One region of the Afifella aestuarii genome, then DNA from elsewhere that is predicted to be linked to it. Evidence: predicted binding sites of a transcription regulator. Region 1 holds the regulator's gene; the other holds the start of a gene.
What was found. The regulator HrcA, encoded in region 1, represses chaperone genes, less so after heat shock. The targets are predictions, from matches to a motif close to GTTAGCACTCNCNNNNNGNGAGTGCTAAC.

Region 2: groES (co-chaperone GroES) is a predicted target of HrcA. The motif match lies at 2,478-2,506, and genes of this name have one in related genera.

What each region holds. Positions count from the first base shown of each region.
Region 1 is NZ_SAUF01000001.1:75,846-80,200, forward strand. It holds gene hemW (radical SAM family heme chaperone HemW) at 1-31, opposite strand, end outside; gene rdgB (RdgB/HAM1 family non-canonical purine NTP pyrophosphatase) at 38-688, opposite strand; gene rph (ribonuclease PH) at 688-1,401, opposite strand; gene hrcA (heat-inducible transcriptional repressor HrcA) at 1,532-2,593, shown strand; gene grpE (nucleotide exchange factor GrpE) at 2,701-3,384, shown strand; gene pyrE (orotate phosphoribosyltransferase) at 3,574-4,137, shown strand; gene EO094_RS00340 (alpha-ketoglutarate-dependent dioxygenase AlkB family protein) at 4,156-4,355, opposite strand, start outside.
Region 2 is NZ_SAUF01000002.1:543,476-547,830, reverse strand. It holds gene EO094_RS10925 (hypothetical protein) at 1-436, shown strand, start outside; gene EO094_RS10920 (SDR family oxidoreductase) at 433-1,125, shown strand; gene EO094_RS10915 (DUF427 domain-containing protein) at 1,099-1,497, opposite strand; gene wrbA (NAD(P)H:quinone oxidoreductase) at 1,659-2,258, opposite strand; gene groES (co-chaperone GroES) at 2,565-2,876, shown strand; gene groL (chaperonin GroEL) at 2,930-4,355, shown strand, end outside.

The DNA.
Region 1 (4,355 bases):
TGCCGAATTCCGTCTCCGCGGCCGGGATCATGCAGCATCAGCCTCCGTTGAGACCGAGACAGGCGACGGCGAACGCTTCGAACGCACGCGCCCGATGCGAAAGCGGATTGCGTTCACCGGGCTTCCAGCCGTGTTTTTCTTCCGCACTCATCTCGCCGAAGGTGCGCTCATGGCCCTCCGGCTGAAACATCGGATCGTAACCGAAGCCATGTTCGCCGCGCGGCGGCCACACCAGCGTGCCCTCCACTTTTCCTTCAAAGCTCTCCACAACTCCGTCGGGCAAAGCGAGCGCCAGGACGCAGACGAAGGCTCCGCCGCGGGCCTCGGGCGTCACCGCCCCCTGCATCTGAAGCTTCTCCTCGATGTTGCGCATCGCCTGGGCAAAGTCCTTGTCCGGCCCTGCCCAGCGGGCAGAATAGATGCCGGGATCGCCATTCAGCGCATCGACCGTGAGGCCGGAATCATCGGCAAGTGCGGGAAGGCCCGCGGCGTCGCAGGCGGTGCGTGCCTTCAAAATCGCGTTCTCAGCGAAGGTCGAGCCGGTTTCCTCCGGCTCGATCAGACCGAGATCGGCCGCGGAATGAACCGTGAAGCCGAACGGGTCGAGGAGTGCCCGGATCTCGGCCACCTTGCCGGGATTGTGGCTCGCAACGACGAGAGGTCCGGGCTCCAAGGCCAGTTTCACCATCACTCGACTGCCATCTTCTGCAAATCGACGAGACGGCCGATGCCTTTGCGCGCCAGGCCCATGAGGGCGATAAGCTCTTCCTCGCTGAAGGGCTTGCCCTCCGCCGTCGCCTGCACTTCGACGAGATTGCCGCTGCCGGTGATGACGAAGTTCGCATCCGTTTCCGCGTCGGAATCTTCCGCATAATCGAGATCGAGCACCGGCTCGCTGCGATAGATGCCGCAAGAGATCGCCGCCACATGGTCGGTGAGAACCGGAGCCTTGACGATGTCGCGGGCGCGCATCCATTCGAGCGCGTCGTGCAGCGCCACCCAGGCACCGGTGATCGCCGCGGTGCGCGTTCCGCCATCGGCCTGGATGACGTCGCAATCGACGGTGATCTGGCGCTCGCCGAGAGCCTTCAGATCGACGACCGCGCGCAATGAGCGGCCGATCAGGCGCTGGATTTCCATGGTGCGGCCGCCCTGCTTGCCCTGGCTCGCCTCGCGGCGCATGCGATCGCCGGTCGAGCGCGGCAGCATACCATATTCGGCCGTCACCCAGCCGCGGCCACCGCCGCGCAGCCACGGCGGCACCTGCTCGGCGACACTTGCCAGACACATCACCTGCGTGTCGCCGAAGCGAACGAGGCACGATCCTTCCGCATATTTCGAAACCCGGCGCTCAAGCGAGACGGCGCGCATCTCCTCGGCGGCCCGTCGCGATGGGCGCATGAAATCCTCCTTCAAGAATGTGGGCCCTGTTACGCATTCCATCCGCCGACGGCAAGGCGAGTGCCTTGCGTGATGCCCTCGGCGAAGCAATATGAGGCATCAAAGGTGCCCCGGCACCGGGGAACGTCCCATGATGAAATCGGAAATGCTGACAGCTTTGGACGACCGTTCGCGGGAGATCTTTCGACGCATCGTCGAGAGTTACCTGGAACGCGGCGAGCCGGTCGGCTCGCGCAACATCAGCCGCCTTCTGTCGACGGCCTTGTCGCCGGCGTCCGTGCGCAATGTCATGTCGGACCTGGAATCCATGGGCCTCGTCTTTGCGCCGCATACGAGCGCCGGACGCATGCCCACGGAAATGGGCCTCAGGTTCTTCATCGATTCGTTTCTGGAGGTCGGCGGTCTCAGCGACAACGAGCGGCAGGCGATCGAAAAACAGGTGCGCACCGGCGACGGCGAAAAGAGCGTCGAATCGCTGCTGACGGAGGCGAGCCAGACCCTGTCGGGCCTGTCGGAAGGCGCCGGCGTGGTGGTTGCCGCCAAACAGGACCTGCGGCTCAAACACATTGAATTCGTGCGCATCGAGCAGGACCGGGCGCTCGTCGTGCTCGTGGCCGATGACGGCACGGTGGAAAACCGCGTCGTCAACGTGCCGCGCGGCCTGCCGACCTCGGCCCTGACGGAAGCCTCCAACTATCTCAACGCCCATATCCGCGGGCGCACGCTGGCGGAAGCGCGCGCCGAACTCGAGCGCAAGCGTGAAGAGCGCCGACAGGCCATCGACGCCCTGTCGGAGACGATCATCTCGGAAGGGCTGGCGCAATGGTCGGGCCCGGCACAGGAGCCGGCCACCCTCATCGTGCGCGGCCGCTCCAAGCTTCTGACCGATCTCAGGGCGATCGAGGATCTGGAGCGCATCCGGATCCTCTTCGACGATCTTGAGACCAAGACGGACATCATCCAGCTCCTCAACCTGACGGAAGAAGGCGAAGGAGTGCGCATTTTCATCGGCTCGGAGAACAAATTGTTTTCGCTCTCCGGCTCGTCGCTCGTCGTGGCGCCTTTTCGCGACAGCGGAGAACGCGTCGTGGGGGTGCTCGGCGTGATCGGTCCGACCCGGCTGAACTATGCTCGCGTCATTCCCGTGGTCGATTACACGGCGCAACTGATGACACAGCTCATTCGCCGCTGAGAATGTGTGATTAGACATAGGTTGCGGGCCGGCGGGTTGATTTTCCCAGTGTGAGCCCTGATATGCCGCTCGACTTGAGATCACCTACGAGAGATCGAAGCTTCGCGATGGATACCGAAAAGCGTAACACCGAAACCAACGAAGCGCCGAGACAGGACAACGAGCCGCCGCTTGGCGCTGGCGCCGAATATGCAGCGGGCGCAGCAGAGGCCGCAGAGGCAGATGCCGCCGCGCAGGCTGCCGAGGACGCCGCCGCACAGGAGAGTGTGGAAGAGCTGATCGCCCGGCTGGAGGCGGAGAAATCCGACCTCACGGACCGGCTTTTGCGGGCTGCCGCCGAGGCGGAGAATCTTCGCCGGCGCGCCGCCCGCGACGTGCAGGACGCGCGTCGCTATTCCATGACCAAATTCGCGACCGACATGCTGCAGGTCGGCGACAATCTGCGCCGTGCGCTGGGTGCCGTCGACGAAAAGGCCTGGGGCACGGAAGATCCGGAGCTGAAGGCCCTGCTCGAAGGCGTGCAGATGACGGCGCGCGAACTCGACCGTATTCTGGAGCGCCATGAGGTCGTGATAATTCCGGCGATGGGCGAACGGTTCGATCCGCATCGCCATCAGGCGATGTTCGAGGTCCCGGATCCGAGCGTGCCGGCCGGCACCATCGTGCAGGTGGCCCAGGAGGGTTATATGATCGGCGACCGGGTTCTGCGTGCGGCCCTCGTCGGCGTCGCCAAGGGCGGACCGACTCCGGACAAGGCCGCCAATCAGGCGCCGAAGCCCGAGGCACAATAAGCGCCATTCCCACCGGATTTGACCAATGCGCCTCCTCGCAAGAGGGGGCGTTTTTCTTTGTGCGGCGTCAGGCGGTGCGACCCGCGCTCGGTAGTGTTGCCGGCCGAAAGGCCTGCACAAATCCTTGCCCGACACGCTGAAGGCTTGACCCGCCGCCGGCTTTCCTGCCTTTCGGGAGGCGGAGGCGACATGGACGATCAAGCAGCACTTTTTTCCATCATCAAGGAACGCTCCTTCCGCCAGGGCGGCGAGTTCACGCTCGTCTCGGGGCGAAAGAGTACGATCTACTTCAACCTGAAACCGACGATGCTCGATCCGGAAGGCGCACGCCTCATCGGCGCGGCCGTCGCGGCAAAAGCGCACGAATTGAAGCTCGTCTATGTCGGCGGGCTCGCCATGGGGGCCGTGCCGCTCGTCTCGGCGACGGCGGCGATGAGCGCAGTTGCCGGCACGCCGGTGAAGGCGATCTTCGTGCGCAAGGAAGCGAAGGGCCACGGCACGCAGAGCCAGATCGAAGGGCTTGCAGAAGGCGAGAGCCTCACAGGCCAGTCTCTTCTCGTCGTCGAGGACGTCACCACCACCGGCGGATCGGCCATGCAGGCGATTTCGATCCTGCGTGAGGCCGGCGCCGAGGTGCAGCACGTGTTGACGCTCGTCGATCGGCAGGAAGGGGCGGAAGAGGCTTTCCGTCAGGCCGGCATCACGCTCCACGCTCTCTTCCGCAAGAGCGATTTCGGCAAGGATCTGGCATAGGCGCCTACGAGGGCGAACCTATTCGCTCTTCGTCACCCGCCGCAGCGTCAGATTGATCCGCCCGCCTTTAGGCAAAAGCGTCGAGGTGCCGGCGATGATCCGGTCGACACCGTGGAAGGCGAGACGCGCCTCGCCGCCCAGGACCAGCGCGTCCCCGGATTTCAGGCGCAACGAACCGGTCGGATCCTTGCGGCTGTGGCCACCGATGCGGAACACGG
Region 2 (4,355 bases), on a different contig from region 1:
AGACATCGTCTGGCGCGAGGGGCCGCTCGCCTTCCGCAAGGCGCTTGCGGTGAGCTCTGCCGAAGGCTTCGGCGATTATATTCCCCGTCCCGACGACCGCTACCGGCCCGGCGAGACGATGCGCGTCTATGCCGAACCGGTTGCCTTCAGCTACGTGCCGCAGGACGGCGCGTATCGGGTGGCGCTCGATGTCGATCTCACGATCAGCAATCTGACGGGACAGGTGATCGCCGAAGGCTCGAAGGTGTTTGCGGTCAAAACTACCGTGAAGGCGCCGAAGCGCGACTTCAACGTCGTTCTGTCCTGCCCCGTCCCTGCGCTACAGCCCGGCAACTATCGGGCCGAGTTCACGTTTCACGACACGGAGAAGGCCAAGACGGCGGGGTTTTCTATCCCGCTCGAAATCATCGAAACCGACCAGGAGACCCCGCAATGACACCGAAAACAGCGCTCATCGTCGGTGCAGGCCCTGGATTGTCGGCGGCGGTCGCGCGCCGTCTTGCCGAACGCGGCACCAGGATCGCCCTCGCCTCGCGCTCGATGGCGAGCCATGAGGATCTCGCGAAGGAGCTCGACGCACGCGCCTATCGCTGCGACGTCGCCGAGGAAGACCAGGTGGCGGACCTCTTTCAGGCGGTCGAGCGGGATCTCGCGGCGCCCGATTTCGTGCTCTTCAATCCGAGCTATCGCAGCAAGGGGCCGCTCGTCGAGCTCAGGCCTCAGGACGTCGAGACCTCGCTCAAGGTAACGGCTTATGGCGGCTTCCTCGTCGCGCAGCAGGCGGCGAAGCGGATGATCGAGGCCGGCGGCGGCGCCATTTTCTTCACGGGCGCTTCGGCCAGCGTCAAGGGCTTCGCCCAATCGGCGCCCTTCGCCATGGGCAAATTTGCCCTCCGAGGCCTTGCGCAATCCATCGCCCGCGAATTGCAGCCGCAGAACATTCATGTGGCGCATTTCATCATCGACGGCGCCATCCGCACGCCGGGCCGCAGCGAACCCGCAGACAAGCCGCAATCGCTCCTCGATCCGGATGCGATCGCCCGCGCCTATCTCGGCGTCCTCGACCAGGAACGCTCCGCATGGAGCTTCGAGGTGGAGCTACGGCCCTGGCTTGAGAGCTTCTGAATCCGGCTCTCCCGCAGAGGATTCGCTCAGCTCGATTTCGACCTTCTTGGGATCGAAAGCGAGATAATGCGCAATGCGTGAGATGGCGGGATAGGCATTCTCGTAAGACCAGGCGATATCCGGCACGACCATTTTTTCCGTCATGAGCGAGTAATAGCTCGCAGCACCCTTATACGGACAAGTCGTGAGTCTTTCCGAACGCTGCATATGGGTCATGCGGACATTGTGGCGTGGAATATAGATGACGTCCGGGCGGCCCGCCTCAGACGCGACAACTGCCCGGGACGAGCGCGCCAGCAGCAGATCACCGAGGCGAACCCTCACGAGGCCAGAATAGATCGTGAAGACGATCGGATGCTCTTTTTGCGGCATCGGTGTTCCCCCGAGCCGGCTCGTAATCCGTTCAACCGCACAAATTCAAGTAGAATCTTATTCAATTCTGTTTTGATCGAGAAAAATGGCGGGCGATGCACCATTCACCGCCCGCCAAGAGTCGTAAGTTTAGAGTTAGTCCAGAAGCTGAACTCAGGACATTACGCGGAAAGCTTGGTTGCGATCTCGGCCACGTGACGGCCCTGGAAGCGCGCACCTTCCAGCTCGTTGGCGCTCGGCTGACGCGAACCGTCCGCATCGGACAAGGTCGAGGCGCCATAGGGCGAACCGCCGGTGATCTCGTCCATCTTCGTCAGGCCCTGGAACGAATAAGGCAGGCCGACGATGACGAAGCCCTGGTGCAGCAGCATCACCTGCGTGGAGGTGATGGTCGTCTCCTGGCCGCCATGCTGGGTGCCCGTAGACGTAAAGACGGCGCCGACCTTGCCGACGAGCGCACCCGACGCCCACAAGGCGCCGGTCTGGTCCCAGAAATTTTTCATCTGCGAACACATGACACCGTAACGCGTCGGCGTACCGACGATGACCGCGTCGTAGTCTGTGAGTTCGCCGGGTTCGGCGATCGGGTATGGCTGATCCAGAAGATAACCGGACTTTTCCGCGATCTCCTGCGGCACGAGCTCGGGCACACGCTTGACGGTCACGTTGGCGCCGGCGCTCGTGGCGCCCTCGGCAACCGCCTCGGCCATCTGCATCACGTGGCCCCAGCTCGAATAATAAAGCACGAGAATCTTCGCCATATCTCAATCTCCGTTTGGCAATTGCACGGTAGGCCCCTAACTAGGGGGCGACGCTCCTTTCGCCAGACACGATTTCTGGCCCGCATAGCGCCTCTGCGTCGCGCGCGATCTGGCCCACATCCGCACCGGATGTGCGCCGGATTTGAGGCAAAAGGCTTTCGCACTTCGATGCGTTCTCGCCAGTTGACAAGCCCGAGGCCAGCACCTATCTCCCGCTCGCTTAGCACTCACTCGTAGAGAGTGCTAACAACAGCAAATCCCCTCATTGGGCGCAGCGCGCCCGCATAAAGGACGCGAGGAAGAAACATGAAGTTCCGCCCTCTGCATGACCGTGTTGTGGTCCGCCGGCTTGAGTCTGAAGAAAAGACCAAGGGTGGCATCATCATTCCGGACACCGCCAAGGAAAAGCCGCAGGAAGGCGAAGTCATCGCCGTCGGCCCTGGCGCGCGTGACGATAACGGCCAGGTGCAGGCCCTCGACGTGAAGGTCGGCGACCGGATCCTGTTCGGTAAGTGGTCCGGCACGGAAGTCAAAATCGATGGCGAAGATCTCCTCATCATGAAGGAGTCCGACATTATGGGCGTCATCGACAGCGAGAGTGTGGCGCAGGCGGCCTAATCGCCGATCGCGCTTTCTAATTTCCCGCAATTCAAAAAACAGAGGTTCGCAATATGGCAGCCAAGGACGTGAAATTCTCCGCTGATGCGCGTGAGAAAATGCTGCGTGGCGTCGATATTCTCGCCAACGCCGTGCGCGTAACGCTCGGCCCGAAGGGCCGCAATGTGGTGATCGAGAAGTCGTTCGGCGCTCCGCGCATCACCAAGGACGGCGTTACCGTCGCCAAGGAAATCGAGCTTGACGACAAGTTCGAGAACATGGGCGCGCAGATGGTGCGCGAAGTCGCTTCGAAGACGAACGACATCGCCGGTGACGGCACCACGACCGCGACCGTTCTCGCCCAGTCCATCGTCAAGGAAGGCGCCAAGTCGGTTGCCGCCGGCATGAACCCGATGGACCTGAAGCGCGGCATCGACATGGCCGTCGCCGCGGTCATCAAGGATCTCGAGAGCCGCTCCAAGACGATCGACACGTCTGCGGAAGTCGCTCAGGTCGGCACGATCTCGGCCAATGGCGACAAGGAAGTCGGCCAGATGATCGCCGAGGCGATGCAGAAGGTCGGCAACGAGGGTGTCATCACGGTCGAAGAGGCGAAGAGCCTCGAGACCGAGCTCGAAGTCGTCGAAGGCATGCAGTTCGACCGCGGCTATCTCTCGCCGTACTTCATCACCAACCCCGAGAAGATGGTCACCGAGCTTGAGGATCCGTACATCCTCCTGCACGAGAAGAAGCTCTCGAACCTGCAGGCAATGCTGCCGGTCCTCGAGGCCGTGGTTCAGTCTTCCCGTCCGCTCCTGATCATCGCTGAAGACGTCGAAGGCGAGGCTCTTGCCACGCTCGTCGTCAACAAGCTGCGCGGCGGCCTCAAGGTCGCGGCCGTCAAGGCGCCTGGCTTCGGCGATCGCCGCAAGGCCATGCTGCAGGACATCGCGACGCTCACGGGCGGCACGGTCATCTCTGAAGATCTCGGCATCAAGCTTGAGAACATCACCCTCAACGAGCTCGGCACCGCCAAGAAGGTGACGATCACGAAGGAAGAGACCACGATCGTCGACGGTGCTGGCGACAAGGCCGACATCGAAGCTCGCGTTTCCCAGATCAAGGCGCAGGTCGAGGAGACCACCTCCGATTACGACCGTGAGAAGCTGCAGGAACGCCTGGCGAAGCTCGCCGGCGGTGTTGCGGTCATTCGCGTCGGCGGTGCGACCGAGACCGAGGTGAAGGAGAAGAAGGACCGCGTCGACGACGCCCTCAACGCCACCCGTGCGGCGGTTGAAGAAGGCATCGTTCCGGGCGGCGGCGTCGCTCTCCTGCACGCCAAGCAGGCCGTCACCGGCCTCAGCTCCGACAATCCGGACGTCCAGGCCGGCATCAAGATCATCCTCAAGGCTCTTGAGGCTCCGATCCGCCAGATCGCCTCGAACGCCGGTGTCGATGCTTCCGTGGTCGTTGGCCGCATTCTCGACAAGGGTGAGGCCG